One region of the Trichococcus sp. TS_SC_9 genome, then DNA from elsewhere that is predicted to be linked to it. Evidence: predicted binding sites of a transcription regulator. Region 1 holds the regulator's gene; the other holds the start of a gene.
The links. The regulator HrcA, encoded in region 1, represses chaperone genes, less so after heat shock. The targets are predictions, from matches to a motif close to TTAGCACTCNNNNNNNNNGAGTGCTAA.
Positions count from the first base shown of each region.

Region 2: a site for HrcA is predicted at 3,998-4,024, ahead of groES (co-chaperone GroES). Genes of this name have one in related genera too.

Region 1 is NZ_CM149591.1:2,651,054-2,667,589, forward strand. Features, by position in the region: gene ahpC (alkyl hydroperoxide reductase subunit C) at 1-377, opposite strand, end outside; gene AC0J5I_RS12900 (MerR family transcriptional regulator) at 807-1,244, shown strand; gene AC0J5I_RS12905 (NAD(P)H-dependent oxidoreductase) at 1,186-1,806, shown strand; gene AC0J5I_RS12910 (YciI family protein) at 1,820-2,122, shown strand; gene AC0J5I_RS12915 (aldo/keto reductase) at 2,162-3,097, shown strand; gene lepA (translation elongation factor 4) at 3,381-5,204, opposite strand; gene AC0J5I_RS12925 (phosphoenolpyruvate carboxykinase (ATP)) at 5,376-7,022, opposite strand; gene dnaJ (molecular chaperone DnaJ) at 7,237-8,382, opposite strand; gene dnaK (molecular chaperone DnaK) at 8,482-10,302, opposite strand; partial or broken gene grpE (nucleotide exchange factor GrpE) at 10,350-10,889, opposite strand; gene hrcA (heat-inducible transcriptional repressor HrcA) at 10,909-11,943, opposite strand; gene hemW (radical SAM family heme chaperone HemW) at 12,079-13,209, opposite strand; gene ribF (riboflavin biosynthesis protein RibF) at 13,210-14,172, opposite strand; gene truB (tRNA pseudouridine(55) synthase TruB) at 14,195-15,106, opposite strand; gene AC0J5I_RS12965 (DegV family protein) at 15,279-16,130, shown strand; gene AC0J5I_RS12970 (DUF1294 domain-containing protein) at 16,177-16,440, opposite strand; gene pepT (peptidase T) at 16,437-16,536, opposite strand, start outside.
Region 2 is NZ_CM149591.1:488,874-505,409, forward strand. Features, by position in the region: gene pfkB (1-phosphofructokinase) at 1-768, opposite strand, end outside; gene AC0J5I_RS02190 (DeoR/GlpR family DNA-binding transcription regulator) at 768-1,517, opposite strand; gene groL (chaperonin GroEL) at 2,045-3,658, opposite strand; gene groES (co-chaperone GroES) at 3,687-3,971, opposite strand; gene AC0J5I_RS02205 (CPBP family intramembrane glutamic endopeptidase) at 4,165-4,842, shown strand; gene AC0J5I_RS02210 (DUF4305 domain-containing protein) at 4,884-5,090, shown strand; gene AC0J5I_RS02215 (redox-sensing transcriptional repressor Rex) at 5,190-5,822, opposite strand; gene AC0J5I_RS02220 (ABC-F family ATP-binding cassette domain-containing protein) at 6,171-8,126, shown strand; gene AC0J5I_RS02225 (HAD family hydrolase) at 8,241-8,897, shown strand; gene tsaD (tRNA (adenosine(37)-N6)-threonylcarbamoyltransferase complex transferase subunit TsaD) at 8,949-9,974, opposite strand; gene rimI (ribosomal protein S18-alanine N-acetyltransferase) at 9,968-10,471, opposite strand; gene rimI (ribosomal protein S18-alanine N-acetyltransferase) at 10,455-11,072, opposite strand; gene tsaB (tRNA (adenosine(37)-N6)-threonylcarbamoyltransferase complex dimerization subunit type 1 TsaB) at 11,047-11,781, opposite strand; gene AC0J5I_RS02250 (CsbD family protein) at 11,993-12,226, shown strand; gene AC0J5I_RS02255 (LacI family DNA-binding transcriptional regulator) at 12,333-13,319, opposite strand; gene galT (UDP-glucose--hexose-1-phosphate uridylyltransferase) at 13,344-14,855, opposite strand; gene AC0J5I_RS02265 (ring-cleaving dioxygenase) at 15,058-15,990, shown strand; gene AC0J5I_RS02270 (alpha/beta hydrolase) at 16,010-16,536, shown strand, end outside.

The sequences.
Region 1 (16,536 bases):
GGGTCGATGATGAACGTTCCGCGTTGAGCCAAGCCTTCTTCATCCAAGACATCAAATCCAATCGAAATCGCATGCGATGGATCCCCAATCATGGTGTATTCGATTTTCCCGATGGCTGGTGAATGGTCGTGCCATGCTTTATGCGTGAAGTGCGTGTCGGTCGATACGGAATAAACCTCTACGCCCAAGCCTTGCAAAGTTGCGTATTGGTCTTGAAGATCTTCCAATTCAGTCGGGCAAACGAAAGTGAAGTCCGCAGGGTAAAAACAGACGATGTTCCATTTTCCTTTCAGGTCTTCCGATGAAACTTCAATAAATTCACCTTTGTGATAAGCATTCGCTTTAAATTCCACTATTTCTTTTCCGATTAATGACATTTCAATTCCTCCAATTAGAATAATTATTTTAGAATAATCCCTATCAATAACTATATAGAATCCGTCATAAACGGTCAAGTTTTAACACCTGGGAACTATAATTATTTTTTCATTTTTGAAAGGAGCGGACTTTATCTTCCGGAAACCTTTAGATATTAAGTTAATCCCCATTTAGCGTCCTGCCAATAATCTTGCTGTGATTCATCTCGATGTAACCATGAGAACAAATTCAGAATAAACATCAGTAAAAACGATATATTTAAAGTGCGTTTCATTCTCATTTATACTTCCCCATTCTCATTTAAAAAGAAGAACGAGGCAAAGTAACATCATTAAGTCGCACTCCTCAGAATTTCTGGTGATAAATTCACACTTGACTTGTAGTTCACTTCAACCAATATACTGAAGCCAAGAAGGGAGATGATTGTTATGCCTGATTTATCAATTACCGAAATAAGTGAAAAGTATAATATTAGAGCAGCAACCATTCGTTATTATGAACGCGTTGGTCTTTTGCCTCCGGTACCAAGGCAAAAGAATGGAAATCGATATTACGACGATGAAATTCAAGAATGGATCGAAATGATTATTTGTTTGCGCCATTCAGAGATTCCTATCGAAGTATTATATGATTATGCTGAAATGGTCCGCCAAGGTGATGACACTTTAGAAACTCGCAAAGAACTTCTAAAAGAACAGGAGCTGCTATTAGTAAAAAAACAAGAAGATTTACAGCGCTCGATTGACAGACTCCGGCACAAAATTTCTTTATATGAAACTGGGATTATAAAGAAGGGAAAAAGTTATTTTGAAGAATATAACGTTGCTGAAGAAATCATACAAAAAAGAAACAACAGCAATAATTAGAGGAGCAAAAAAATTGAAAACTATTGTTTTAGTATTCCACCCAAATATTAATGAATCTAAAGTTAATAAAAAATTAGCCAAGGCTGTTGAAAAATTGGATGACGTTTTAGTCCGTTATTTATATGACATATACTCAGATGGGCAAATAAATGTTACGAAAGAACAAGAATTTTTGGAAGAAGCAGATCGGATCGTATTACAATTCCCTGTGTATTGGTATAGTAGTCCTTCATTATTAAAACAGTGGCAGGATGATGTTTTATCCTATGGCTGGGCATTCGGTTCCAGTGGAAATAAACTACATGGGAAAGAGTTATTGCTCGTCGTATCCCCAGGCGCACCTGAAGATAACTATCAAAACAGTGGAGCCTTTAAATATACAATGAATGATTTGTTGCGACCTTTTCAAGCCACAAGTAATCTAATTGGAACCAAATACATCAAGCCGTTTATAACTTACGGTGCTTCTTCAATCAGCACTGGAGATTTGGACAAACAAACAGAAAAATACCTTAATTATATTAGCAGAGTGGCTTTAGACCATTTAGAAACTTTTGAATAAAGGATGTGACCCAATGTATCTTATCACTATTGCAATCAAAGAGAATATTTTTAAAGATGAATCAATTTCCGAGCAACAATTAATCGCACACAGAAATTGGTTTTCTGAGTATTATGACAAGGGAAAATTTTTGCTTATTGGTCCTTCTATTTCATTTGAAAAATCAGGCATCATAATAGCTCAAGCAGAAAATCGAGAAGAACTTGAAGATATTCTCAAAAAAGATAGCTACTACCCTGACTTAGCAGAGTACCAAATAAATGAGTTTACGGCTAATAAAATAGCAGAGAATTTTAATTGGTACCTAGGAAATTAAGGAGGAAATTTTATTACTAATTTACTGAAAAATTTAAATATGCCTAAAATAGCTCTTGGAACTTGGGCATGGGGTTCAGGTGCAGCAGGTGGTGATCAAGTATTCGGAAATTATTTTGATGAATCTGATTTGGAGCCCGTATTCAAGGCAGCTTTAAGCAGAGGATTAAATTTGTGGGACACAGCAGCAGTCTATGGAATGGGTGCTTCAGAACAAATTTTAGGAAATCTTTCCAAAAATGAAAATCGAAGTGCCCTTTTATTTTCTACAAAATTCACACCTCAAATCGCAGAAAAAACTTCAGAGGCAGCGAAACAGATGCTGAGTGGTAGTCTAGAAAGATTGCAGACAAGCTATGTAGATATATACTGGATTCACAATCCGGCAAATGTTGATAAATGGACACCTCAACTAATATCCTTGGTTGAGAGCGGAAAAGTAAAATATATTGGAGTTTCCAATCATAATTTAGCTGAAATTAAACAAGCCCAAGCTATCTTGAATAAGCACAATCTAAAAATTTCAGCCGTTCAAAATCACTTAAGCCTTCTGAATCGTTCATCAGAAACATCTGGAATAATCGACCATTGCAAAGAAAACGATATTACTTTTTTCTCTTACATGGTCTTAGAACAAGGAGCTCTTTCTGGAAAATATACTACAAAAACACCATTTCCAGAACATAGTGAACGCGCAAAAATATATAATGATAATTTAGAATCATTAGAAGAACTAATTAGTACTATACAAGGAGTTGCTTCTGTTCATGATGCAACCGTTTCTGAAATTGCTGCAGCTTGGGCAATATCCAAAGGAACAGTTCCAATTATCGGTGTTACTAAAGTGAATCATGTAGACGACGCATTTAAAGCAAGTCAAATTTCATTGACTGAAAACGAAATCAGAACTTTAGAAAACGCTGCTGATAATTCAGGTATTATAATTGTACGAGAATGGGAAAAAGAGATGAACTAACTATTAACTAAAGGATAATGGTATTATTCTATATGTATACCATTATCCTTTTATTTGAATTTGTAAGGGGTACAGTATGAATAAAAGGATAGATGTATTTGCGCAGGTTCTTCCACACAATTTTCGAAAAATTCATCATTGTTCTCTTTAATCAGATAGTAGCCTAAACAAAAAAAACTCCCTACCAAATCCAACGCTTTTTTTCGGCGGTGGGACAAATGGTAGAGAGTTTTATTATTTTTTGCTATTTTTGATTCCTATAAACGATTGTGCGAGAAGATTTTTAATCCTCGTCCATCTTCAGAACGGCCATGAAGGCTTCTTGTGGAACCTCGACGGATCCGACTTGCTTCATGCGCTTCTTACCTTCTTTTTGTTTATCCAGTAATTTACGCTTACGGGAAATATCCCCGCCGTAACATTTAGCCAGTACGTTTTTGCGCAAAGCTTTGATGGTAGTTCGAGCTAGGATCTTGTTGCCGATTGTCGCTTGGATCGGAACTTCGAACTGTTGGCGTGGAATCAATCCGCGCAGTTTTTCTGTGATTATCTTTCCGCGGGCATAGGCGAAATCGCGATGCACGATCAAACTTAAGGCATCGACAGCTTCCCCGTTCAAGAGGATATCCATCTTGACCAGTTTGCTTGGACGGTAGCCGATCAATTCATAATCAAGGGAAGCGTAACCCTTCGTGCTTGATTTCAATCTGTCGAAGAAATCAAAGATGATTTCTGACAGGGGCATTTCATAGACGACATTGACGCGGAAATCATCCAAATAATCCATCGTAATGAAATTGCCGCGTTTCTTCTGAGCGATATCCATGACGGCACCGACATAATCATTCGGCACCATTATGCTTGCTTTGACATACGGTTCTTCGATGCTTTCGATGGTTGTCGCATCGGGCATTTCCGAAGGGTTGTCGATTTCCAAAAATTCGCCATCGGTTTTGTTGACGCGATAAATAACAGATGGAGCCGTCGTGATGATATCCAAATCGAATTCGCGTTCGATCCGTTCCTGGATGACGTCCATGTGCAGCATGCCCAAAAATCCGGTACGGAAACCGAAGCCGAGTGCTTGCGAAGATTCCGCCTCAAACTGCAAGGACGCATCGTTCAATTGAAGTTTTTCCAAAGCTTCGCGCAAGTCATTGAAGTCCGATGCATCAACTGGGTAAATACCACAGTATACCATTGGGTTCATTTTGCGGTAGCCGGCCAAAGCTTCGCTGGCAGGATTGTTCGCCAACGTAACCGTGTCGCCGACCTGTGTATCTTGGATCGTTTTGATGCCAGCAGTCAAATAGCCGACGTCCCCGACCATCAAAAAGTCGCGTTTGATCGGTTTCGGAGAGAAAATCCCTACTTCGATGACTTCATACTCTTTGCCGTTAGCCATGAATCTGATCATGTCGCCTGGGCGGACAACGCCATTTTTGATCCGGATATTCAGTACGACTCCCCGGTATGGGTCATAGATCGAGTCAAAAACCAAGGCTTGCAAAGGTGCTTCCAGATCACCTTCCGGAGCCGGGATTTTTGCGACGATCTGTTCCAGCAGCTCAGGGATGCCCAAGCCTATTTTCGCGCTCGCCAAAACCGCATCGCTGGCATCGATCCCGATGACATCCTCAACCTCAGCCCTGACGCGTTCAGGATCTGCGGCAGGCAAATCGATCTTGTTGATGACAGGCACAATTTCCAGGTTGTTGTCCAAAGCCAAATAAACGTTGGCGAGGGTCTGGGCTTCGACCCCTTGCGCCGCATCCACTACCAGAATGGCCCCTTCGCAGGCTGCCAAACTGCGGGATACTTCATACGTAAAGTCGACGTGTCCCGGTGTGTCGATCAGATGGAAGATGTAATCTTCTCCGTCTTCGGCCCTGTAAGTCAATTCGACGGCGTTTAGTTTTATGGTGATGCCTCGTTCTCTCTCGAGGTCCATGGAATCCAATAATTGTGCTTGCATGTCACGATCGGCGACTGTATCAGTCATTTGGAGGATTCTATCCGCCAATGTAGATTTCCCATGGTCAATATGGGCAATGATGGAAAAATTTCTGATCCTCTTTTGTCGTTGCTTCATCTCTTCTAAGTTCATTATCGTTGCTCACTTTCTCTGACGTCCATTCGTTCACTTGGAAATTATACCAATCTAAAGCCTTTCTGACAAGATGCCGCCTCAGATTAGCAAGCCTTTCTCGCTTTTGTTTGGCTGATAAGCGGAAAAAAGAATCCGGAGGCTTCCCACCGGATTCTTTCCTATTGAAACTTAAAAAGCATCAATGATATTTTGCAATGCTTGGATGGATTCATCAGGCAGCGGCATACTCGGATGGGCAGCATTGAATTCTTCCAAGAAATCTTCCCGCAACTGCATGCGTCTTCTCACCAACTTCGTATAGTCTTTGTCTTCAAAATCGGGATTGAAGCCTTCCACCGGCAGATAGCTGAGATGCGGTGCAGCACCGAATGGCACGAATGATGCTGTCCCTTCAACGACACTTTCGATGACGCCTAAAGACACTTCCTTCGGTATTTTTTTACCCATGAAAAATCCAGTATTGATGATGTAGCAGTCGACATCTTCGTGTGCCAACAATTCTTTGAAGCCGGCATAATCCTCAACCAACGGATAGACCCGGAACGGATTTGCGAATGGTTCGATGACCAGTGTATCGGTCGACTCGCCTTTCTTCAGTGTTTCCGCAGTCGTGCGTTTCGTAGCCAACGTCGTGCCGAATGTTGCCGCCAAGACCGCTTCGTCCACTTTGACCAAAGGCGGCAAGGCATCGTCCTTCATGATCCAGTAGACAGCATTGATCGGCTCTTCGAACTTATCCACGCGGTTCGGAGTGGAATAACGTGATTTTACCGTACGTCCGTTGCCGTTGCGGATATCCTCGGTGACCAGCACAATTTTGCCGTCATGATCCTTCGTCACGCCAACATTCTGGACAGTGACGAAATAGTTCTGTTCAGGATGATCAGCGGGGTAATCCTGGGTCTTATCGTAATAGGAAGGTTCCAAAGCGATGGAGGAGCCATCCGTCAAATCGATCAGGAAGGCATCATCATGCAGCACTTTGACTTCATATTTGTTGTCGTGCTTCGAATGGGTCAAAGTCGATTTGCCCGACCCCGAAAGCCCGAAGAAGGAAGCGACATAGGAACCGCCATCATGCAAGCGGAAGTGTTTTTGTCCGCCATGGCAAGCAACGTAGCCATTGCGATGACCCGTTCCCCAAGCCAGCGTCAATGTGCCTTTTTTAAACTCTCCGAAATATTGCATTCCAAGGATGCAGGCCACGTTTTTATCAGGCTCGAACACAGCCACACCCAGCGGATAATCCGGATGGCGCCAGTCGGGATCCGTATAGATGTAAATGTCGCCTTCGTTGTATGCTTTCGAATGGGCATACATTTCCTGATATTCCGGGCTGTCCCACTGGAAGTTCAATAGCCAGGAGTAAAGATTGTTTTCGTTTCCTTCGGGAAAAGCGATATGCGCCTTGATGATGAAATCTTTATCCAAACCTACATACCCTGTCGCTTTATAATAATGGCGCAGTCTGTTCTGATAAATGACATCCATGATGATGGCTTGAAGTTTTTCGTCCTCTTCCTTGTTCTCTCCGATGATCCGTTTGGCGCGGGCAGTACGGCCGATGATTCTGCCGCCGTTTTCGACAAGTATCTTGGCATCTTCCGGCAATCCCAATTCTTTTGCATGGAGCACAGGCAGGTCGGTCACGACCACACCTTCAGCGTTCAGTGCGAGTTCATAGGCTTCCGTCATGTCCGTGACTTCCTGCATGTTTTTGCCATAAAAAGCTGTTTCGACCGTTGTCCGGAATTTCGTAAGTAAAGGGTTGGACTTCTTTAATTCGGATCTATTGAACGATTCTATAGTAGCCATTTACGTCACCTCTTTTATTTGATAATTCCATTATAATCCTATTTTTGTAAAATGTAACCCCTTACATCCTGGAATTAGCGAATATTTATTCTTTTTCTATAAAAAAAGTGTTGTTTATCCTCATGTTCGTTACAAAAACTCTAACAGAATAGTCCAGGGACAAAAAAAGAACCGGTGCTTGGCTGTTTCCAACACACCGGTTCTTTTGGCTTATTTATTTTTTATTTTTGAAGGCGTCCTTCACTTTATCAAAAAAATTGGCGTCATCTTCCACCAACGTATCGCCGCCTGCTGCTGCGAATGCGCGGATTGCCTCTCTTTGCTTCTCGCTAAGGTTCTTCGGTGTGACGACAGTAACTTTGACGTGCTGATCACCGTTTCCGGTTCCACGCAAGCGTGGCGCCCCTTTGCCTTTCAGACGGAAATTCGTGCCCGTTTGTGTCCCGGCAGGAATCTTCAACTTAACTTTGCCATGCACAGTCGGCACTTCAATCTCATCACCCAAAGCTGCTTGGGCGAAGCTGATCGGAAGCGTGTAATGGATCTCGGTCCCTTCGCGATCGAAAATATCGCTTGGTTCCACTTGGAAAACGACATAGAGGTCACCATACGGGCCGCCATTGCTGCCGACTTCGCCTTGGCCGTTCAAGCGCATCTGTTGTCCATCGTCGACACCTGGAGGGATTGTCACTGCCACAGAGTGATCAGTTTCGACATGCCCACGTCCGTAACACGTAGTACATTTATCCGTGATTTCCTTACCTGTTCCGCTGCAGACATCACAGACTGCTTGCGTCATTACGCGGCCAAAAGGCGTATTCCTTTCGACACCGACAGCTCCTGAACCATGACATTTCGAACACGTTTTCGGTTGCGTGCCCGGTTTTGCGCCGGAACCACTACAGGTTTTACATTCTTCATCACGTTTGTAACGGATGGTTTCTTTCTTCCCGAAAATCGCTTCTTCAAATGTGAGGTGGATACGGTACTGTAGATCAGAGCCTTGACGGGGGGCATTCGGATTTCTGCCGCGACCACCGCCTCCGCCTCCGAAAAAGGAATCAAAGATATCTTCAAAACCGCCCGAGAAGCCGCCGAAGCCACCGCCACCATAACCGCCGCCTGCGCCAAAATTGGGATCGGTGCTGGCATGGCCGTATTGGTCATAGGCTGCGCGTTTGTTGCCGTCGCTCAAGACTTCATACGCCTCTGCAAGCTCCTTGAATTTGTCTTCTGCGCCCGCTTCTTTGTTGATATCCGGGTGGAACTTCTTGGAAAGTTTCCGGTAAGCTTTTTTTATCTCATCGTCTGTGGCATCCTTCGACACACCCAAGACATCGTAATAATCTCTTTTCGCCATTGTTTCGCCTCCATTGATTGGCTTCATCTGAACATTTTGTCTCTATACAGTGAGAGAAGCCAATGCAGTTATGCGTTGGCTTCCTCTCGTTAGAGTTGACTATTTGTCGTCTACTTCTTCAAAATCCGCATCAACGACACCGTCGTCAGTCGTTGACTCATGTGCGCCTTCTTGTTGTTGCGCTTGAGCAGCTTGCTCATAAAGTTTGACAGTCAGGTTTTGGACAAGCTCATTCAAAGCATCACGCTTCGTTTTCATTTGTTCCAAATCGTTTGCTTCGACTGCTGCTTTCAGTTCGTCTCTAGCTTCTTCGGCCTTCTTCACTTCATCAGCGTCGACTTTTCCGTCTAGCTCTTTCAAAGTTTTGTCGGTTTGGAAGATCAATTGATCCACTTCGTTGCGCAGTTCAACTTCTTCTTTGCGCAATTTGTCTGCTTCAGCGTTCGCTTCTGCATCTTTCACCATTTTTTCGATTTCTTCGTCAGTCAGACCGGAAGAAGATTTGATGGTGATTGTTTGTTCTTTTTGAGTGCCCAAGTCTTTAGCGCGAACATTGACGATACCATTTTTGTCGATATCGAATGATACTTCGATTTGCGGAACACCACGAGGTGCTGATGGAATATCCGTCAATTGGAAACGACCCAATGTTTTGTTGTCGTTTGCCATCGGACGCTCACCTTGCAGGACATGTACATCAACAGCTGGCTGGTTGTCGGCTGCAGTCGAGAACACTTGTGATTTGCTTGTCGGGATTGTCGTATTGCGGTCGATCAATTTAGTGAACACGCCACCCATTGTTTCGATACCCAATGATAAAGGTGTAACGTCCAATAATACGATATCTTTTACATCACCGGAGATGACTCCGCCCTGGATAGCAGCGCCCATTGCAACAACTTCATCCGGGTTAACGGATTTGTTCGGTTCTTTGCCTGCTTCTTTACGGACTGCTTCGATGACTGCTGGGATACGTGTTGAACCACCGACAAGGATGATTTCATCGATTTCGGAAGTGGATAGACCTGCATCCTTCAATGCTTGGCGTACAGGACCTTTTGTACGTTCAACCAAGTCATAAGTGATTTCATCGAATTTAGCGCGGGTAAGCGTCAATTCCATGTGCAAGGGACCTGCATCGCCGGCAGTGATGAACGGCAGGCTGATTTGGGTTGAAGTTACGCCGGAAAGATCTTTTTTGGCTTTTTCAGCAGCGTCCTTCAGACGTTGTTTCGCCATTTTGTCGTTTGAAAGGTCGATTCCGTTTTCTTTCTTGAATTCTGCAACCAAGTAGTCGATGATTTTGTTGTCGAAGTCATCTCCGCCTAATTTGTTGTCGCCGGCTGTACTCAACACATCGAATACGCCATCGCCCAATTCAAGGATGGAAACGTCGAATGTTCCGCCACCCAAGTCGAATACAAGGATTTTTTCGTCTTTGTCCGTTTTGTCCAAACCGTATGCCAAAGCTGCAGCAGTCGGCTCGTTGACGATACGCTCTACTTCCAGACCGGCAATTCTTCCGGCATCTTTAGTCGCTTGACGCTGTGCATCGTTGAAGTAAGCTGGAACTGTAATAACGGCTTTATCAACTTTTTCGCCCAGATAGTCTTCTGCGTAGCCTTTCAGATATTGAAGGATCATCGCTGAAACTTCTTGTGGTGTGTAGCTTTTGCCTTCCACTTCCACTTTGTAGCCAGCATCGCCCATGTGGCGTTTGATCGAGCTGATTGTGTTCGGGTTTGTCACTGCTTGGCGTTTAGCGACCTCGCCCACTTGGATTTCGCCATTTTTGAATGAAACGACAGATGGTGTCGTGCGATTTCCCTCTGGATTTGGGATGATTTTAGCTTCTCCGCCTTCTAATACAGCGACAGCTGAGTTTGTTGTTCCTAAGTCAATACCGATAATTTTGCTCATGATGTTATTCCCCTCTATATGAAATTTTTTTGTGTTTATCAATAAAACTATTCTGCCACAATAACCATTGCGGGTCTTAAAACGCGTTCTTTCAAGGTGTAGCCTTTTTGGACTACCGCGACGACTGTATCAGGCGCTTGACCTTCAGCAGCCGGCTGCATTTGAATGGATTGATGGAAATTTGGATCGAAAGGCTGGTCGATCGGATCGATCGGAGAAATCCCCTCTTTGGCGAAAGCTTCCGTGAATAAGTTCATGACCATTTCCAAACCTTTTTTCAGGTTCAAAGATTTTTCATCTTCCACTTCAATCGCTAATGCGCGTTCCAAACTGTCCATCACCGGCAACAATTCCTGTGCCAAAGACTGGGAACGGAATTTCGCCGCATCCTGTCTTTCTTTTGCGTTGCGCTTCTGAATATTGGCAAGTTCAGCCTGTAGGCGCAACAAGCGATCCTCCGTTTCGGACAAGGTCGCTTTCAAGGCTTCAACCTCACTTGCTTCCGTAACCGTCTCTTGACCTTCAACAACCGTTGTTTCAACGGTCGCTTGTTCCTGGTCCACTAATTCTTCGTTATTATCCACTTCAAAATCTCCTTTGTCGTGATTATTTGTTCAGATCATTCAAGCTATCAGAAAGTTCGTAACGCATAAATTTCATGATACTGATCATTTTTTGATAAGGCATATTGGTTGGCCCCAGTAATGCAATAAGGCCCTTACCGTTGCCGGCCGTGTCATAAGTAGCCGTAATCAAGCTAAAATTATGCAGCAGCTCATTGTTCAATTCCGTTCCAATCTTGACGCCGACGCCATCATTGGGGTTTGAAAAAAGCGCATGGATGTCCGGAGACCCATTCAGCATGCTTAAAATGGCTTTTACTTTATTCTTGTCCATCGTCGCATCCAAATGGTTCAGAAGATTCATGCTGCCGCCTACATGGAAGCGGTCATGCTCCAACTTCGCAACGATGTCATTGAAGATCGCTGTGAAATCGATTTTTGCATCGACGTACTTCCGGATAATCACCGGAATGTCCGTTTGCAGTTTAATGAATACTTCCTGCAGTGTGCGGCCTACCAGTTCCTGATTGAAGATGTTGACGATTTTTTCTATCTCAGAGGCTGAGAAGCCCGGCGAAACAGAAAAAATCTGATTTTCCACATGTCCTTTATCAGTCACCAATATGGCCATCACATGCCCTTCATTGAGTGCGACCAATCGGAACCCCGTCAATCGGCTGTCCTTTGTTTCAGGCCCGATTGCCAAAGCAGTGTAGTTCGTCAAAAAAGACAGCATTTCAGCTGATTTTTCGACAACCTGCTGCACTTCCTGGTAAGGATTCTGAAAACCATGCTTAATCGTCTGTTTGACGTCGTCAGCGACTTCTTCGCTTTCTTTTCCCAATAGTTGATCGACATAGTAACGGTAGCCTTGGATGGACGGAATCCTGCCGGATGAAGAATGCATTTTTTCCAAGAAGCCCAGTTCTTCGATCCGCATCATTTCGTTGCGGATTGTGGCGGAACTCAAGGACAATGCAGATTCCTTGAGAAGCGTCTTCGAACCGATCGGCTCCTCGAATTCGATGTAATGCCTGACAATTAAATCCAAAATTAGCAACTGTCTTTCTGTTAACAAGATTTTCACCTCACTTTAGCACTTGACCATAATGAGTGCTAACCATAAATAAATTTATCACGGGTTACAGGCTTTGTCAACGGAATACAATCATTTTTCATAACATTATGGACCGCCCACAGACAACGGACGCATTCACATCAAGAAAGAACGGAATACTTCGTTGCCGAGGAAAACACCTCTTTGGGTCAATCGGATCCTGTCGCCATCGACCCGAAGCAGGCCATCCGCAACCAAATCAGAAACGACAGCAGCATACTGATCCAACAGCGGGGTTTGGAATTTATCTGCAAAATGTTTTTGGCTGACGCCCACCATCGTGCGCAGTCCCAGAATCATTTCTTCTTCCATCTGTTCCTGTTTCGACAACTGCTGCTGACGGATGATCGGCAAGCTATTTTCGCGCAAAGGCGCCAGATACTGCTGGATCGGTCCATGATTGTGGTAACGGATACCACCGATATAGCCATGCGCTCCAGCCCCAAAACCGAAATAGGATTCATTTTTCCAATAAGTGAGATTATGTTGGGATTCATAACCCGGCAATGCAAAGTTGGAGATTTCATATTGATTTCTTCCGTTTTTTGACATCGTCTCGATAGCCAAAGCATACATATCGGCCTCTGTGTCCTCCGAAGGCAACGGCAATTTCCCTTGACGCATCAAGTTATAAAACACCGTCTTGTTCTCAAGGATCAAGGCATAGATGGAGTAATGCGGCAGATCCAATTCCAAGGCTTTTTTCAGACTATCTTCAAAATCGGCCATCGTTTGGTTTGGCAGGCGGAAGATCAGATCAATGGTCATGTTTTCGAATCCGGCTCTGCGGGCATCGGCCACAGAAGTGTATACCTGCTCGGCAGTGTGGATGCGGCCGATTTTTTTCAGGATATTGTTATTGAACGATTGGACCCCCATGCTCAAACGGTTGACCCCATAATCGCGCATGATCTTCAACTTTTCGAACGAAATACTTTCCGGATTGGCTTCCATCGTAAACTCGGCGCCCTTCGGCAAGGAATAGGTGCTGCGGATTCCGTTCAAAAGCTTCTCCAGTTGGCGCTCGTTCAGAGTCGTTGGTGTGCCGCCGCCGATATAGAAAGTGCTGATCTCTTCTTGAGGATGCAGTTTCTTCGATAACTGCATCTCCTTGATCAATGCATCCACGTATTCGTCAACCGGCTGTCCTTCCAAGAACACCTTATTGAAATCGCAATAGAAGCAGATATGTTCGCAGAAAGGGATGTGCAAATAAGCCGCTGCCATTTAGAGGGTCACCTCGTTCAATGGGTGATCCTGAAAATAGGCAATCGTATCCGCTTCATCACTTTTAAGCTGCGCAATCAGCTGGTCGACGCCGGAAAATTTTATCTCGCTGCGGATAAAATGGTGCCATCTGACGGTTACTTCTTCACCGTAAATCATTTTGTCGAAGTCCAGTATATATACTTCCACGGTTTTGTCGCGTCCAGCTTCAAAAGTGATGTTGTGCCCGATCGAAGCCGTGCCGCGATGCCAGATTCCGTTCACTCTGATGCTTACGATGTAAACGCCATTCCTTGGCAAGCGTGTGTGTTTTTCGGTTTGGATATTAGCAGTCGGGAAACCAAGTAGCCTGCCCCGCGCATCGCCATGAATGACCGTGCCGTCAATCTGATAGATATAGCCTAAATAAGCATTCGCTTTTTCCATGTTTCCTTCAGCTAATGCTTCCCGGATGTGCGTGGAACTGATTTTTTCGGCTTCGTCCTTCAATTCGGCGACTTCGATGACTTCGAAGCGACCTTGGGCATAGTTCACTAATTGCTTCATATCCGCGATTTCTCTAGGTCCATAGGTATAATCGAAGCCGGCAACGACTGCAACAGCATGCAGGCCGCTGATGTATTGGTCGACAAATTCCTGCGGTCTCAAAGAGGCAAACGCAGATGTGAATGAGATGACGAAGAAATAATCAACGCCCAGGCTCTCGAATAATTCGGCTTTGCGGTTGACGGTCGATAAATATTGCATCGTTTCTGGGTTCATCTTCTGGAAAACGATGCTCGGGTGATGATTGAAGCTCATGACGGCAAGTTTGAGGTTCTTCTTTTCGGCAACTTCCTTTGCGCGTTTGATCACTTCTTGATGCCCTCTGTGAACGCCGTCAAAGTATCCCAATGCCAATACCACTTGCTCATCGGGTATCAGTTTTTGGTCATAGGGATGATGTATATGCATTATTTCCATTGCTAAGGCAACTCCTTGGTGTTTATGATAGGAACATTTTTCTGGGTTTGATGAAACCGGATTTGGTCGGATGCGGTTCGTACATCGCCACGATTTTGTCCTGATAGGTGAATAAAACGGGCGCGTCCATTGTTTCGAATGGCCCCTCTTTCGGCAGAACAGCGCCATTTTTGACCTTATCCCACAGTTCATCGTCAAGCGCAACCTGATGATACGTTCCGAATACCGAGTCGATTGGTTTCAGCCGCGCGTCAATGTCGTTGTTCGCCATTGCTTCAGCCACTTGCTGCAGCGTCAAGCAATCCTCTTTTGTGAAGGATCCGCTCATCGTGCGCGTCAGGTTTGACATGTGCGCCGGATAACCCAAAGATGCACCCAGATCGACGGCCAAAGTCCGCACATAGGTCCCTTTGCCGCAAGTGACCCGGAAGCTCCAGGACATCGTTTGCTCTTCCGCATGGTAGACGGGTTCTGAAATCCGCACGAAACTCATGACGTGGATGGTTCTTTGCGGCCTTTCGACGGTCAACCCTTGGCGGGCGTATTCGTACAGCCTTTTTCCGTTCACCTTGACCGCGGAATACATCGGCGGAACTTGGATGCTTTCGCCTACCATGGCTTCCATCGCTGCATCGATCTCAGCCAAAGACAAGTCTTGCGCAACCGGTGCCTTCGCAATCGTTTCACCTTGGCTGTCTTCAGTCGTTGTGGCGATTCCGATAGTGATTTCTCCTTCGTAAGCTTTGTCCGTGTCAGTCAAAAACTCGACGACTTTTGTGGCTTTCCCGATGCAAATCGGCAAAACGCCATCAACTTCCGGATCCAACGTACCAGTATGCCCCACTTTTTTAGTTTTCAATATTTTTCTCAGTTTGAATACGCAGTCGTGACTTGTCATGCCGCGTTCTTTCCATAAAGGTAATATTCCGTCCATATGTCTGTAACCTACTTTCTTCTACAACTAACCTATTATAGCATAATCTATTCTACAGGAAAAAACATCAACATTAGAAGAATATGCTTACAATCATAATGATAACTGCGTTACTTTTTCTGTAAAATCTGCTATGCTAAAGGAAATAAGACTGTACTTGAGGAGAATCAACATGCCAAACTTCAAAATTGTGACCGATTCCACAACGGAATTGTCCGCAGAAGAAATTGACAGATACGGAATCACCGTAATCCCGCTTTCATCCATGATAAATAACGTGCTGTATCACGACGGCGTCACCATAACCAAACCTGAGTTTCTCGAAAAAATGATGAACAGCAAAGAGTTGCCAAAATCATCTCAACCTGCAATGGGCACTTTTTTGGATAAATACAATGAATTGACAGCTGATGGCAGCGAAATTCTGTCCATCCATGTCACCGAAACACTGAGCGGAACCGTTAATTCTGCTCACCAGGCGGCTAAACTCGCCCACGGTAAAGTCACTGTCATCGATTCGAAGTTTTGTGCAAGAGCCGCTGCTTTCCAAGTATTGGAAGCAGCCAAATGTGCCGCTGAAGGATTGACAGTGGCGGACGCATTGCCTCGAATCGCTGCCGTTAAGGAGCGCACCCTGCTTTACATCTGCATCGTCAACCTGGAAAATATGGTCAAGGGGGGACGCATTGGAAAAACGATGGGACGCATCACAACCTTATTGAACATCAAAGCCAACCTGAAAATGATCGACGGCGCATTGACTACCGATATCAAAGGCCGCGGCACGAAAGCAATCGTAAAACGCTACGAAGAGATTATCGAAGAGCTGAAACAGAAATACCTGGATGTTGAAGCGATCGGCATCACGCATGTCGGCTTATCGGAATATTCAAATCAAATCGTCGACATGCTGAATGCTGCGTTCCCCAACGCCCAGCTGTACACGTCCTACGCCAGCGCCAGCGTCATGACCCACGCCGGCCCCGAAGCCGTATCCCTCCAATTCTTAATGAAAAACAAATAAAAAATGCCGCTATCTCCCGAAAATGGGTAATAGCGGCATTTTATTTTCATATGAATAAGAAATAGGATGTTATCCCGGTCAAGAGTGTCCCCAAAGTGAAGACTACCTTGAAACTCAGGTGTTTCGTTTTATGGCGGAAATGATGCATCCCCAGCAGTCCGCCTAGGCCACCACCAAAAAATCCAAGCAGAAGCAGGTTTCGTTCCGGTATACGCCAGGCTTTTTGCCGCGCTTTCTTTTTATCGACGCCCATCAAGATGAAAAGAAACACGTTCGCTAGGATGAAATATACGAGCACTGGATCTCTCATTGTTTTCCGTAACCTTGGCTCTGTCTGATGATTTCCACGATAACCGCAACGGCCTTCTCCATTGATTGGACAGACACGAATTCATAGCGTCCGTGG
Region 2 (16,536 bases), 940 kb from region 1:
AAATCCGGCAATCATTGAATCTCCGGACCCTACTGAATTTTTAAGTACCCCTTTTGGTACTGTACCATGGTAAACACCTTCCGGAGTGAAAAGGATCGCTCCTTTAGCTGCCATTGAGATGATTGCGTATTGCGCTCCCCCTTCAAGCAATTTCTTGCCGTATGGCAGGATGTCCTCATCCGTTTCGAAAGTGGTATCGAACAATTCCGCCAATTCGTGGTGGTTCGGTTTCACCAATAACGGATGGTAAGGCAACGCATTTTTCAGTTCTTCCCCGGTCGTATCGATCAGGAACGGTACGCCTTTGTCCGTCAATCTGCGGATGATGGTCTGATAATAATCATCCGGCAAGCTTGCAGGTTTGCTTCCCGCCAAGACTACGATGTCGTTTTCCGGATCAAGCGCATCGAATTGTTTCAGGAATTCTTCTGCGACTGCAGGCTCGATATTCGGGCCTGGACCGTTCATTTCAGTCTCCATTCCTGACTTGATCTTGACGTTGATGCGGGTCGCTTCCTCCACATGCGTGAAATGCGTTTTGCTTTTTTCCGCTTCCAACCAGTCTTCGATGTATTTTCCGGTGAAACCTCCAAGGAACCCTAAAGCGGTATTTTCCACTTCCAGTTCGTTCAGGATGCGGGAAACGTTGATGCCTTTGCCACCCGGCAGTTTGAAATCCTGTTGGATACGGTTCACTTCGCCCAACTCGATAGCGGGCAAATGGACGATGTAATCGATGGATGGATTTAATGTTACTGTATATATCATTATTCAGCCTCCCAAATAGTTGTACTGTCTTTCAGGTTACGTTTGATTTCCGACGGGACATTGTAGCTGACGATGCCACAATCCTCAATGTCGCAGACCTTCACAAAACTGACTTGTTTGAACTTCGAAGCATCCGCAACGACATAGCTTTGTGCTGCATTTTCAATGGCTATCCGCTTGATGGCCGCTTCTTCGGTGTCCGGCGTCGTGAAGCCATATTGCTTGTCGATGCCGTTGATGCCAAGAAAAGCTTTGCTGAAACGGTAATTCCTCATTTGCATTTGGCTGACTGGTCCGATGACTGCTTTTGTCTCCATCTTGATTTTGCCGCCTATAAGGATCGTCTCGATTTGTATATCCGATAATAAACTGGCGTGCGGGACGCCATTGGTGACGACGAGGATGCTCTTGCCTTTCAGGAAGGGAATCATTTCGTAGGTGGTCGATCCGGCATCCAAAAAGATGATGTCTTGATCGCTTACCAATTGAGCTGCTTTTTCAGCGATCCGTTGTTTATCCTGAACGTTTTTGGATGTTTTATCTTCCATCCTGTCCTCAGCGGAAACACTGTAGTTCCTCTTTGCTCCGCCATGTACACGGATCAGGAAGCCGGCCTCTTCTAGAGTGCTCAAATCCCGTCTGATTGTGGATTCAGAACTGCCCGTCTGATCGACTAGGTCCTGCAGTTTTACGATATTGTCTTTTGCTAAAGTGTCTAGAATGATTTTATGCCGTTCTTCTGTAAGCACTTTCTATCACCTCTCGAACAAAAATATACCACCCACACGGGAATAAAGCAATCATTTTCCTTCAAAAACATTAACTTTCATTCAAAACCATCCAAAAACATTGATGGAACAGCTTTTCATAAGGATAATTTTTTTTATTTTCAAACCATATATTGGTGCTTTTCCATAATAGAAGGTAAAAAAATAGAGCTGACCAACAAAATTATGTTGGTCAGCTCTATTTATGGGTTGCAAGGATGTGATTGTTCGCTTTCTTAAACAGTTCATCCTATATAGAACGGTTCTGAATCCTAGAGTTCTCCGCCTAACGCTGTTCATGCCCACTCAGCCAAAACCGGGCTGCTTGGTCCTGAACCTCGTTAGTGCTCAAACTCTGAGCTCAGGATTCATCACACACTGTTATAGTTGAACTCTGAATTGCAGAGGGTTCCGCCTAAGAGGATAACCACACACGGACAAAAAACGTCCGCTTTGTGGTTATCCTCTTAGTGCTCACCCTCTAAACGCAATTCATCGTATCCTAATTTTTACATCATGCCCATGCCTGGGTCCATTGATGGGGGTGTGGCTGGGGCGGGACGGTCGGCTACGATAGCTTCTGTCGATAGGATCAAGGCAGCAACGCTGGCTGCATTTTGTAATGCGGAACGTGTCACTTTTGTAGGATCGACGATTCCTGCATCAATCATGTTTACCCATTCGTCGGTTGCGGCGTTATAACCCATGCCAACTTCAAGGCCTTTGATCTTATCGGCTACAACGGAGCCTTCTTTTCCTGCATTTTCAGCGATTTGTCTCACTGGCTCTTCTAATGAACGTGCTACGATGCGTGCACCTGTCGCTTCGTCGCCGGTCAGTTCCAACGCTTCGACGCATTTTTGAACGTTGATCAAGGCTGTACCACCACCGGATACGATACCTTCTTCAACAGCAGCCCGCGTTGCGTTCAAAGCATCTTCGATACGCAGTTTGCGTTCTCTTAATTCAGTTTCTGTAGCCGCTCCGACTTTGATGACGCCGACGCCACCGGATAATTTCGCAAGGCGTTCTTGCAATTTCTCACGATCAAACTCTGAAGTTGTTTCGGCTGATTGCGCACGGATGACCGCCACACGTTGTTCAATAGCTGCTTTTTCGCCAGCTCCTTCAACGATTGTTGTGGAATCTTTGGTTACGACAACTTTGCCTGCACGACCCAAATGTTCTACGGAAGCATCCTTCAATTCCAAGCCTAAGTCTTCAGCAATGACTGTACCGCCTGTCAAGATTGCGATGTCCTGCAGCATTTCTTTACGACGGTCACCGAAACCAGGTGCTTTGACTGCCGCTACATTGAATGTTCCACGCAATTTGTTCAATACTAATGTTGGAAGTGCTTCTCCGTCAACATCATCAGCAACAATCAATAATGGGCGTCCTTGTTGCAAAATTTGTTCCAATAAAGGCAAGATGTCCTGGATATTGGATAATTTACGATCCGTGATTAGGATGTACGGTGCTTCCAATTCAGCTTCCATCTTATCGTTGTTAGTGACCATGTATTGCGATAGGTATCCGCGATCGAATTGCATGCCTTCGACAACATCCAATTCGGTTTCGATCCCTTTAGATTCTTCGATAGTGATGACCCCGTCGTTGCCGACTTTTTCCATTGCTTCAGCAATCAATTCGCCGATTTCTTTCGATCCGGATGATACGGCAGCAACCTGCGCAATCGATTCTCTCGAATTTACGGTTTGGGAAATTTCCGCCAAACCTTTTACAGCTGCTTGTGTAGCCAACTCAATACCGCGACGGATGCCCACTGGGTTTGCACCTGCTGTAACGTTTTTCAGCCCTTCGCGAACGATGGCTTGTGTCAAAACAGTGGCAGTTGTAGTACCATCACCGGCAATGTCGTTTGTTTTGGAAGCAACTTCGGCAACCAGTTTCGCTCCCATATTTTCGAAGCGATCTTCCAATTCGATTTCTTTGGCGATTGTCACGCCATCATTCGTAATCAACGGAGAGCCGTACGCTTTTTCCAAAACGACATTGCGTCCTTTGGGTCCTAGAGTCACTTTTACGGTATTTGCTAAGATATCTACACCACGAAGCATTGCTGCTCTTGCGTCTTCTGAAAATTTAATGTCTTTTGCCATTTATCGATTCACCTCATGAATTATATTTTTAGTCCAGGATTGCTACGATGTCGCTTTCTTTGATCACTAAGTATTCTGTTCCCGCATATTTAACTTCTGTGCCTGCATATTTTTCGAAAAGGACAGTATCTCCGGCCTTAACGGTCATTTCGATTGTTACCCCGTTATCTGTCACGAGACCTGTGCCAACAGCAATAACGGTACCTGTTTGGGATTTTTCTTTAGCGGATGACGGTAAAACGATGCCGCCTATAGATTTTTCTTCTTCTTTGGCAACTTCTACAATAACACGGTTTCCTAATGGTTTTAACAAGATGACCCCTCCAAAATAATATCATTTTAGCACTCACCAACTCAGAGTGCTAAGTTACATTTCTATATTAATCAATCTCCAATTAATTTGCAAGAGGGAAGCCGATTTTTTCCAATTCTATTTTTGAGCGCTACTGTGCTATACTATTTATCAAGCGCAAAAACGTCAGTTCTCTCAGAAAGGTACTATTAATATGAATAAAAAAATACGTTCAAGGTTAACGTTAGCCATACAGATCATCCTCATCTATCTCGCTTCTCAGTTTCTGCCGGTCTTGATTCTTTTGTTCATTCCGGAGGCAGATCGCATTGCGGCCGCCATGAATCTCTCGCTATTCTTTGCTTTCCTAGGGACTGTCCTTATGGTAGCATGGAATAGCAGAAAAAAATGGACACCACAAAACAGTCTTACGGATCAACCGGCTGCCCCAATCGGAAAAACGCTCACGAACGGACTCTTCGGTTTCATGGGAGCTGTCCTGATTCAGATCGTCGCGATGAATGTGGAGTATCTTTTGTTCAAGATGCCAGTCGTTTCCGAAAATACGGAAGTGTTGCTGGACTTGACAAACCGCTACCCGTTCTTTATTTTCAACATCATCATCTTTGCACCTGTGATGGAGGAATTTGTATTCCGTAAAGCGATTGTCACCCATCTGGTTGACGGGATCGGGATAGTCGGCGCGGCCACTATCAGCGCTTTGCTTTTTGCGATTGCACATAATGATGGGCACTATTTAGTTTACGGCTCTCTGGGTCTTTGGTTTTCTTTCCTTTATTACCGGACAAGAAACATAGCGACTCCGATGATTGCCCATGCGTTGATGAATGCCGTGTCCGCCTTGCCGATTCTGTCCCAACTCATTTCGTAAGACTCGTGGAGCACGCTATTTAGGAAGAAGAAAGGAATAACATGACTTTAAAAAATCTATTAATTCAAATAATCATTCGATTCGTTTTCGCCGTCCTCTTCATCTGGCTGGCAGTCGATGCTGTGAATACTGCAGGCTGGGGATTCATGGCCATCGTCAGCGTGCTGTTCGCAACAAGTGATGTTGTGAAAGGCGTACGCATGTTCAATGCCTACTTGAAAATCAAAGACAGCATGGATAAAAATTAGGAAAAGCTGAACGGGTTCGTTCAGCTCTAAAAAAAAAAGAAGGATGAGGCAGCCTCATCCTTCTTTTTGCGTTCTCTTCTACTCGGCTATCGACTTTGCTCAGCCGATGTCATTGTCCAAGAAATAGATCAATGTTTGCAATTCATTCGTCAAGTCCACATTCTGAACGCGGACATTGTCCGGAACGGAAAGACGGATTGGGGTAAAGTTCATGATGCCGCGAACGCCCGCTTCAGTCAATCGGTTAGTGGCATCCTGCGCCACTTCCTGGGGAACGGTCAAAATGGCTACATCAATCTGCTGGATGCGCAATTGCTCAACCATATCCGTCATCGGATAAACCGGCACACCGCTAAGGATTTTGCCGACGATGCCTTCATTGACATCAAATGCGGCACTGATGCGGACGTTATTGCTTACATGGAAGTTGTAGTTCAACAAGGCATGTCCCAAATTACCCACACCTATCAGAGCCACGTTCGTCAAACGGTCCTGATTCAATGTTTTGCTGAAGAAATCCAACAAATACTCGACATCATAGCCGTATCCTCTTTTGCCTAGTGCGCCAAAATATGAAAAATCCCTACGGATAGTAGCACTGTCCACTTTTACTGCTTCACTCAATTCAGTGGATGAAACACGTTTTTTACCAGCGTTATGCAAAAAGCGCAAGTAGCGGTGGTAAATCGGCAACCTCCTTGCCGTAGCTTTTGGAATATCATTCGTCGACATTATTTTCTCCTCTTCTTTCCTCGTTCATTTAGTACCTCATATTGTTTGTCCGAATGCACAAACTTTAAAAAGTATGTTCACATACTTAGGCTTTCATTTCATATTGACTATTATAGCATCTGATTGTGAAAAATCTACTAATTTGTTCGAAACCGGACTTGATTGTGAAGCCTTTTTTGAACAATATGTGAAATACAATACTAATTGTAAACGGGGTCATTAATAAATTTCACATGCACAAATACGTGAATATAGCAATAACTCTGCTTGTCCCTATCGAATCAGTGCTTGCTGTGATAAAATGGAAAGGATAAATGTGAGTATTTATTTAGAAAGAGGACACTACATATGATTTTACTACAAGGACAAAATTTGGCGCGCCTTTTTGGGGCGAGCGTCTTATTCGATAATATTCAAATTACCGTCCAGGACCATTCGCGCATTGCGCTCGTCGGCCGAAACGGAGCAGGAAAATCAACCCTGCTGAAGATTTTGGCAGGCATCGAAGCAACGGATGCCGGTTCTGTTTCCAAGAGCAAGGAAGTTACAATCGGCTATTTGGATCAGCATAGCGCGGTCGATTCCTCCAATACGATTTGGCAAGAAATGTTGACCATTTTTGCCCCCCTTATCCGATTAAGCAAAGAGGCTGAGCAAGCCGCTTTCGCGTTGGGGGATCCGGACCTGCTCGAAGACGAGGAGGCGTATCAAAAAGCTTTGGAACGCTATGACCATCTTCAGCATACCCTGCATGAAAAGAATGCATACGGCTACGAATCTGAAATCCGTTCGGTGTTGCACGGATTCCAGTTCTACGAAGAAGATTATGATCGCCCAATCTCCCAATTGTCAGGCGGCCAGAAAACAAGGCTCGCTTTGGCCAAAATCCTGCTTGAGAAGAACGATCTGCTCATTTTGGATGAGCCCACCAACCATCTGGACATCGACACGCTGGCTTGGCTGGAAAATTATCTGATGGGTTACAATGGCTCGCTTTTGATTGTTTCCCATGACCGCTATTTCCTGGACAAAGTCGCCACTGAAGTCTACGAAATCAGCCGCCACAAGATCCAGCACTACAAAGGGAACTATTCTTACTATCTGACCGAAAAAGCCGCCCGCCTGGAACAGGAATTGAAGGCTTACGAGAAGCAACAAGATGAAATCTCCAAATTGGAGGATTACGTCGCCCGTAACCTGGCGCGCGCCTCCACGACCAAGATGGCGCAAAGCCGCCGCAAACGTCTGGAAAAAATGGACCGGATGGACAAACCGAAAGGCGATGAACGTTCCGCCCGCTTCTCCTTCGAGATCGCAAAAGAGAGCGGAAACGTCGTCTTGACCCTTGAAGACGGCGCAGTCGGCTATGCCGATACGGTCTTGGCTGACCCAATCAACCTTGATATCCGCAAACAGCAAGCGATTGCGATTGTCGGTCCGAACGGGATCGGCAAGTCCACTTTGCTGAAGTCGATCATTTCCGAAATTCCGCTCTTGAAAGGCAGAGTCCAGCTCGGTGCCAATGTGGACCTCGGTTATTATGACCAGGAATTAGGCAACCTTTCCAAAAACAAGAGCGTTCTCGCCGAAATCTGGGATCTTCACCCTACGCTGAACGAAAAAGATGTGCGCAGCATCCTGGGAAGCTTCCTGTTCTCCGGCGCCGATGTCGAAAAAACGATCCCGGCATTGAGCGGTGGCGAGAAGGCTAGGCTTTCACTCTGTAAGCTAGCCTTGGATCAAAAGAACTTTCTGGTCCTCGATGAACCCACGAACCATTTGGACATCGACAGCAAGGAAGTACTCGAAAATGCCTTGATCGATTATGACGGCACCCTGCTTTTCGTTTCCCATGACCGCTATTTCATCAACCGGATTGCGACAAGTATTGTCGAACTCTCCGCTGAAGGCAGCAAATTGTATCTCGGGGACTATGATTACTATATTGAAAAGAAACAACAAGAAGCGGCTCTGGCAGCTCTGCAACAGGCCGAAAACGCCGTGGAAACAAACACTGCCGTTGAGCCCCTTTCGAAAGCCAAAGGGGATTACGTTTCCTCCAAGGAAAAGCTGAAATTGGAAAGAAAACTGGCTCGGCAAGTCGAGGCTTTGGAAGATGAATTGGCGACGGTTGAAGAGGCCCTCACTGCGATCGAACTGCAATTGACGGAGCCTGAAGTCTACGGTGATCATGAAAAAGTCCAACAGTTCAACCAACAATTGCTCGCCCTCCAAGCAAAGCAAGATGAGCTGATGCAGGATTGGGAAGATCAGACAACCGCGCTTGAGGAACTGAGCGAATAGTCTAGAGGCTAACCGTTTCGACTCGGGGACTGCCTGTTTTGACTAAGCAATGCCGGAAGTTTTGTTAAGATGCACTGGAACAAGTACGCATATTAGGAATATGGAGGTAAGAATATGTTGGAAGCCGTTTTATTTGATATGGATGGTGTCATCATCGATACGGAACCATTCTTTTTGCGATCAGAGAGTATGTTATTGAAGGAATTCGGAGTAGACACCGAGTTGGAGTACCATTTCCGCTACCAAGGGACAACGCATGAGTACATGTGGGAAACAATGAAAAATGAATTCGACCTGGATGCCCCGGTCGGAGAATTGGTGGAACGGGCGAACGTCATCCGGAACCGCTTGATGGAAGAAGATGGTCTGCAACCGATCCCGGGTGTGATCCCCTTCATTGCACGTCTGCATGAAGCGGGTGTCCCTTTAGCAATCGCCTCCTCCTCTCCGTTGACGGATATCCAAAAAGCTGTAAAATCATTGGACATCGAAAAATATTTCAGCTATTTTGTTTCAGGAGAAAGCGTTGCGCACTCTAAGCCTGCGCCGGATATTTTTCTGGATGCTGCCGAAAACCTGAAGGCCAAACCGGAAAACTGCGTCGTCATAGAGGACTCCAGAAACGGGATTGCCTCTGCACATGCGGCTGGCTGCAAATGCATCGGTTTCCGCAATCTCGAGTTCCCTCCACAGGATCTATCCTTGGCAACCGTCATCGTCACCGATTTTTCAAATCTCGATGCCGATTACTGCAGAGCGCTGATAGATTAAGAAGCCAAAAAAAGAGAACGCTGGTCGCCATCGACCAGCGTTCTCTTTTTTTTATTCTCCGAGCACCAGCCCCGGATGTGCATTCAAATCGTATCCGGCAAAATGTTTTTGTCGGTATTCGGTGTAGGCTGCAGCTCCAATCATCGCCGCATTGTCCCCGCAAAGCGACAACGGCGGAATGACAACCTCGACTTCAGGAAGCTCTAATGCCATTTTTGCGGACAAAGCCTCACGCAACCCTCTGTTGGCGGCGACTCCGCCAGCCAACAACAGTTGCTTGATGTTCTTTTCCTTGGCTGCGCGCAAAGTCTTATGCACCAAAACTTCTATGACACTTGCCTGGAAACTGGCGGCGAGGTCGTAGGGATTGATGTCATCCCCTTTTTGGCGCGCATTGTGGACAGTATTGATGACGGAACTTTTCAAACCGCTGAAACTGAAATCATAATTGTCTTCTTTGATCATAGCACGCGGAAAATGCATCGTTTCTTTGCCTTCATGAGCCATTTCATCCATTTTTTTTCCGCCTGGATAAGGCAAGCCCAAAATCCGGCCGATTTTGTCGTAAGCTTCGCCCGCAGCATCATCCCTTGTTTCGCCTATGATGTCGAAAGAGCCGTCCTTTTCCATATACACCAATTCCGTATGTCCCCCGCTGACAACCAAGGACAACAACGGATAGCGCATCGGCGTCACCAACTGGTTCGCATAGATATGGCCGGCCATATGGTTGACCGGAATGAGCGGTTTCTGATGCGCAAAAGCCAGCGCTTTCGCCGCACTGACGCCGATCAGCAACGAGCCGACCAAGCCTGGGCCATGTGTCACCGCGACCGCATCGATGGCATCGAAAGTGACCTGGGCCTCATCCAATGCCGCTTCAACGATTTGGGTGATTTGCTCAACATGATGACGGCTAGCCACTTCCGGAACGACCCCGCCAAAGCGCATATGGCTTTTGATCTGGGAAGCAACAACATTCGAAAGGACGGTATTTCCATTTTTCACCACAGCTACACTTGTCTCATCGCAACTGCTCTCTATCGCGAGTATGGTCACATCTGTTTCTGTCAACAGCCTTCCGCCTCCTCTTTATTTTCCGATGTCAGCGCCAATTCCATTATGTAGGCATCCTCTACCGGATTCTGATAATACTCTTTTCTTCGGTATATTTCTGTGAAGCCTGTTTTTTTGTACAGGTTGTAGGCAGCTTCATTAGAGACACGGACTTCAAGCCAAAGCCGCTCCATCCCCTTCGTTTGCAGCAAAGTGATCATCTCCTGCAACAATTTTGTTCCGATTCCTTTTCCCTGCTGGTCAGGCGCTACCGCAAAGTTATTGATCGACGCCTCATCCACAACCGCCATGCAGCAAATGTACCCCATCAGCTTGTTTTCTTCCATGCAGCCTGTATAAAGGGAATGATTATCCTTCAATTCAGACAGGAACGAGGCAGCTTTCCAACTGGAATGCCCCTCGTTGGCCAGCAATGTAAGTTCGTACAAAGCCTGGGCATGTTGCTCCAACTTGCCTGCGTCCGCCTTCAGATCGCAGATTTCAAAAGTGCGTTGCATGAACATCTTCCTTTTCTTCCAATTGTTTTCCCGGTAACGGCCATACCATCTCCAAAGCGTCTTCTCCATCGCCGTGATAATAATGTTGCTTGACCCGCTCCGGGAGAAAACCCATTTTCGCGTACAGGGCCTTCGCTCTGTGGTTTGAAATCCGCACTTCCAAACTTATGCTAGTGGCTCCTTTTTCGTCCGCAAACCCCTTTAAGACTCGCAACAACAAAGTAGCCACACCGATCTGCTGATATTCGGGCACTACCGCCAAATTAGTGATATGGATATCTTTCCCATCCAATCTGACACCCAAAAAAGCAATGGGCGCATGCCCTTCATATAAAACGTAATACAGCGATTTGGGATTCTGCAGCATATCATTTTCCAACGCCGTTCTTCCCCAAGGAGTCGCTCCAGCATAACTCATGCGTTCGATATAGAGAATATCCGGAATATGCTGTTTTCTGCCGACCATCAATCTGACAGGCAGCTGATTACGCAGCAAATAGGTTTCCTCACCGGAGGGAACGAGCTTTGAAAGGAATTTAGCCCGAATATCGGATTGAATTTCCTTGTACACGGATTTAAATAGATGAATCCACTCTTTCAACGTAGTCTTCCCTCCGATTACTGTGATGCTGTTCTTCCCACTTTTCTTCTGCTTCCGGATTTTTCAAGTAAGCCGGCACAAATGTGTGCGGATCCTCCGCCTTTCCGGATTCCGAAAGCGTGGCCAGAACGCTCGCCCGCGGCAAAGCCTGTGCTTCTCCCGCAAACAGTGCGCGTTCCGCGAATAATGCTACGATGCGATTGCGGTATTTGCTGACATCCTCTCCCACGAACAGATAGGTGCCGTCTTCCGCCAACAAGCGCTGGAACCACTCTTCACTGGCTGTATGTGTGTCGGCAATCCGTTCCACCAACAAGTTGTCCTCGAATTGATAAACAGCTGTATAGCAGTTGCCACGGCGCGCATCGATCATAGGCACGATTTTGTGCGCTGCGCCTTCACAATTGCCGGCAATAACCTTCAAGCTGGAGATCGGCACCAGCGGAATCGCCAACGTCCATGCCAACGTCTTGGCGATGGTGGCTCCGATCCTGACCCCTGTGTACGAGCCAGGACCCTTAGCGACGGCGATGCGTTCCAAATCGGTTGGCTTCCATCCGGCAAGCTGCAGGACATGATTGACTGCTGGCATCAACTGGGTACTGTGCTGAAGATTTCCGTTGGTGGTGACTTCTGCGAGCAAGCGGCCATTTTCGCATACAGCCGCACTCATGGTCTGGTTTGAGGATTCAATGGCTAATATTCTCATCTAAATAGCCTCCTTTCCCTGATTATTCTGCTCATCTAGTATAGCATTTAATCAAAGCGATAAAAAGCATGTGTCCTTCCAGATACTTCAGAAGGATGCTGGATAACGTTTTCATTCCCAAGGGCTATTGCTTGATTCTAAAAATAAATGCGTTAAAATAGATTATAGTAAGAGTAGACAATAAGTGTGACATCAAAAAGGAGGAAACATCATGGATTCAAATTTGGGCGATAAAGCAAAAGGCATGAAGGACAAAGTTGTCGGCAAAGTTAAAGAGGAATATGGCGACTTGGTGAATGACTCAGGAAAAGAATTAGAAGGTAAACTCCAACAAACACGCGGCGAAGCAATACAAAAAAAAGGTGAAATCAAAGAAGATATGCATGATAAAGCCGATGATTTAGCAGATAAGGCAAATAATAAAATCGATGATTGGAAAAAATAAGACTCATTTTTGATATGATACGAAAAGAAGCCACCCCAACAACCTGTATCGGTTTGTTGGGGCGGCTTCTTCTTTTCCAAAGCGGTTCAGCTCCGATTTGAAAGCATCATTTTGTCGATGCACGTTTGATCCATTCAGTGGATAAGCTGATTTTCTTTGAAATTTTCCGTGGATAGGCAATGCGATCCAGCAGCAAAGATACGCCCGTATTACCCATCTCGCGCGTATCGACACGGATAGTCGATAATGGCGGATAGACGTATTTGGCGACCTTACTGTCGTTGAATCCGACTACCGAAATTTGATCAGGAACCGCAATATCCGCTTCCTGAAGTGCCCGTAAGGCTCCTATGGCGATTGCATCATTTTCGGCAAACAGGAAAGTCGGCAGCTGTTCCCGGTTTTCGCTAAGCAGCTGATTCATCATCTCGTATCCCGAAGAAGTACTGAAGCTACCGCTGCGGTGATACTTATCCCGGTACCAGCCCCGCTTGCGCAGTTCAGCAAGAAACAGCTCCGACCGCAGATCGCGGACCAGCATTTCTTTGTCGTTCGTCAGTTCCTTGCCTTCCAAAAAGCCGATTTTGGTATGTTCGCCTCTGTCCATTTCAGCAATGACTTGTTCCATCGCGGATGCAAAATCGACAATGACGCAATCCTGTTTCCATTTGAATTGATCCGAGTCTATGAAGCACAGTGGCTTCCCGAAATCCATCAGCCGCTGCACCTGTCGTTCTCCGAACTTTCCGATTGCGACGATGCCGATGACGTCCTTTTCGATGTCGAAAGTCACATCATGGAAAACGCGTACGACATCATATCCTTCAGCTTCGGCGCGTTCTTCGGCCCCTAAACGGATGCCTTGATAATAGAGGTCATCCAACTCTTCCTCTTGGGTGTACCATTGCAGCAGCAGGATTTTTTCCCTGCTTTTCTTTTTTTTCGTTTTGGTATAATTCAGCTCTTTTGCGGCTGCGAAAATCCGATCTTTCGTTTCCTTGCCGACAGAAAGCGTCTCATCGTGGTTCAGCACGCGCGAAACCGTTGCAGTCGAGACTCCTGCCTTTTCGGCGATGTCCTTCATGGTCGCCATACTTACTCCACCTCCGTCGTTCTTCTATGTATTCTCATTGTTATTTTCAAGTATGCTCAAAAAGCGATCAAAGCCGGCTTGCCCTTCCGGTGTTTGCTTGTACACACCCGCATCCTCGATCACGCGCACGAATTTTTCGCCGACCGCCTCATGGATGATTTCCAAGATAGACTCTGCTTCGAAAGGCCCTTGCTGCTTCAGTTCTTCGGCCCACTCCCGATGGCAGGGGGCGACGTCATCGGTTTTCCCCAGCAGATAATCGGACACTTCACTGAGTTCCGTTTCCAAACGCGGCGGCAGGATGGCAAGTCCTAGCACTTCGATCAAGCCGATATTTTCTTTTTTGATGTGCTGAACATCCGGATGCGGATGGAAGATGCCGTCAGGGAACGCTTCGGTTGTCCGGTTATTCCGCAAAACGACATCCAGCTCGTAGGCTTCATCGACACGCCGCGCAATGAGCGTCACCGCATTATGGCGCATGCCTGCCGATTCCGCCAGAATATCGGCTTGCGGATCGCTGTAGCTTTGCCATGCTTCCATAATGGCGCACGCAGCTGCAGCGACCCCATCCCGCTCTTCAGAACGGAGACGAATGACCGAAAGCGGCCAAAAGAGTATTTCCGCTTCGACTTCCGGGAAATCATCCAACGCCAGGTTCCGGAGCACTTGGGCAGCTTCCATCGGAAAGTGGTGCCGTCCGCCTTGATAATGTTCGTGGCTTAGGATAGAACCTCCGACAATCGGCAAACCGGCATTGGAACCGATGAAATAGTGCGGGAAGACCGTCACGATCTCCAACAGGTTCGCAATTGTCTCTGCATTGACATGCATGGGCACGTGCTCTTCGGAAAGGATGATGCAGTGCTCATTGTAGTAGGAATAAGGCGAATACTGAAAGCCCCAATTTTCCCCGAACAAAGGAAGACGCACAATCCGATGGTTGCTTCTCGCTGCCGCATCGGCTCTCCCTCTGTATCCTTCGTTTTCCATGCAGAGCGCACAAACAGGATAGTTGCCGCCTTCTGTTTGACGCGCGAATTCCATCTGTTGGCGCGTTTTCTCCGGTTTGGAAAGGTTTATCGTGATTTCCAGCTTACCGTACTTTGAATCGGCTGAAAAATGTTTGTTTTTTGCGATTTTCCTGATCTTGATGTAATCATTGTCCTGGCTCAATCGATAGAACTCATCGGTTGCCCGCATTGGTGCTTCTTCATAATGCATCCAGAAACGCTTGTTCACCTCGGAAGGCAAAGGTGTGATCAGTTCCATGATTTGGGCTTCCATGATTTCGATTTCATCAGGAGCATCCGAAATCAGTTGGCTTTCAACTGCATAGCCGATCATCCGATCCAGTGAGTCCAGTAAATTGGGCAAAGGAATGGAAGGTATTTTTTGAACATCATAAGCGTCTATCCCTAGTAAACCCAATAGGTGATTGATGGCGTATCGCTCATCCAGGCTGTGGATGCGGTGGGCTGCAATGCCTTTACTGACAAAATCGCGTATGACTTGGTCGATGCTGTTATCCTGCAAATTTACCCCTCATTCCTCTGTTGTTGTAGGTTTAATTATAGCATATGCGCTCCGGTAAATTTTACTGCTATCTTAACTTTTTATTTACTGACTGCTTCACGCTTACTATTTGACAGCTCGATTTTCGCGTGTTATTATTATTTCGAATTCGAGACAATAAATGTAAAGAACCCAAAATCGGTCAGAAGGAGTGTCTTTGATAATGAAGAAAACAGCAGGGATCCATCATATTACAGCCATCGTGGGTCATCCACAGGAAAACGTCGATTTTTATGCTGGTTTGCTCGGGATGCGCATGATTAAACAGACCGTCAACTTCGACGATCCGGAAACCTATCACCTTTACTTCGGCAACGCGGACGGTGATCCCGGGACCGTCATCACGTTCTTCCCATGGGCCAAAGCCCGCCAAGGCAGCATTGGTGATGGCCAGGTCGGCATCACTGCTTATGCGATTCCCGCCGGTTCTTTGTCATTCTGGGAAAAACGCCTGACCGAATACAACGTTCCGTTCGACAAGACGACCCGCTTCGGGGAAGATTATCTGGACTTTGATGATCCCCATGGTCTGCACCTGGAATTGGTGGAGCGTGAAGATGGAAAAAATAACCCTTATTCCTTCAACGGCGTCCCCACAGAACATGCCATCAAAGGCTTTGCGGGAGCCGTCCTGTTGACGAGCGCACCTGAAGACACTGCAGCCGTAGTCGAAAAAGTGATGGGATTGGAACGCATCGGGCAGGAAGATGACCTGATCCGTTTCCGTTCGGAAGCTGCTCTCGGCAATACCGTCGATATCAAGATGACTTCGGTGGGCGCCGGCGTCATGGGTGTCGGAACCGTCCATCATATCGCATGGCGGGCAAAAGATGAAGCAGATCATCTGGATTGGCTGAAACATGTCACCGCCCTTGGGCAACACGCCACACCTGTCCGGGACCGCAATTATTTTAAAGCCCTTTACTTCAGGGAAAAAGGCGGCATCCTTTTCGAAATCGCTTCGGATTCGCCGGGATTCGCTATTGATGAGCCCCGCGAAACGATGGGTCAGAAATTGATGTTTCCGCCGCAGTACGAAAGCAGACGTGAGGCATTGACGGCAGGACTCATTCCGTTCGAAGTCCGCAACGTATAAATAGAGAGGATTGATTTAGATGAATCATCAACATATTTTTAAACAAGGGAATTCGGAAAGGCCTTTGCTGCTGTTATTACATGGCACAGGAGGAACCGAACATGACCTATTTTTCCTCGGAGAGGCGATCGATCCGGAAGCATCCCTGCTAGGTGTGCGCGGAAACGTGACCGAATCTGGCATGAATCGTTATTTCCTCCGTTTGGCAGAAGGCGTTTTCGACGAGAATGACTTGGATTACCGCACGAAGGAATTGATTGCATTCCTTGATGACGCTTCAGCAGAGTACGGTTTTGACCGGAATAACATCGTAGTAATCGGATACTCAAATGGTGCAAATATCGCTGGGAGTATGATATACTCTTTCAAAGATGCGGTCAAAGGAGCCATCCTTCATCATCCGATGGTACCGTTCCGCAATCGTCAATTGCCTGATCTGCGTTCCCTTCCTGTCTTTATCGGTGCGGGCACAAATGATCCGCTTTGCGCACCGGAAGAAAGCACGGAATTGAAGGCCACACTAGAAGGAGCCGGCAGTGATGTATC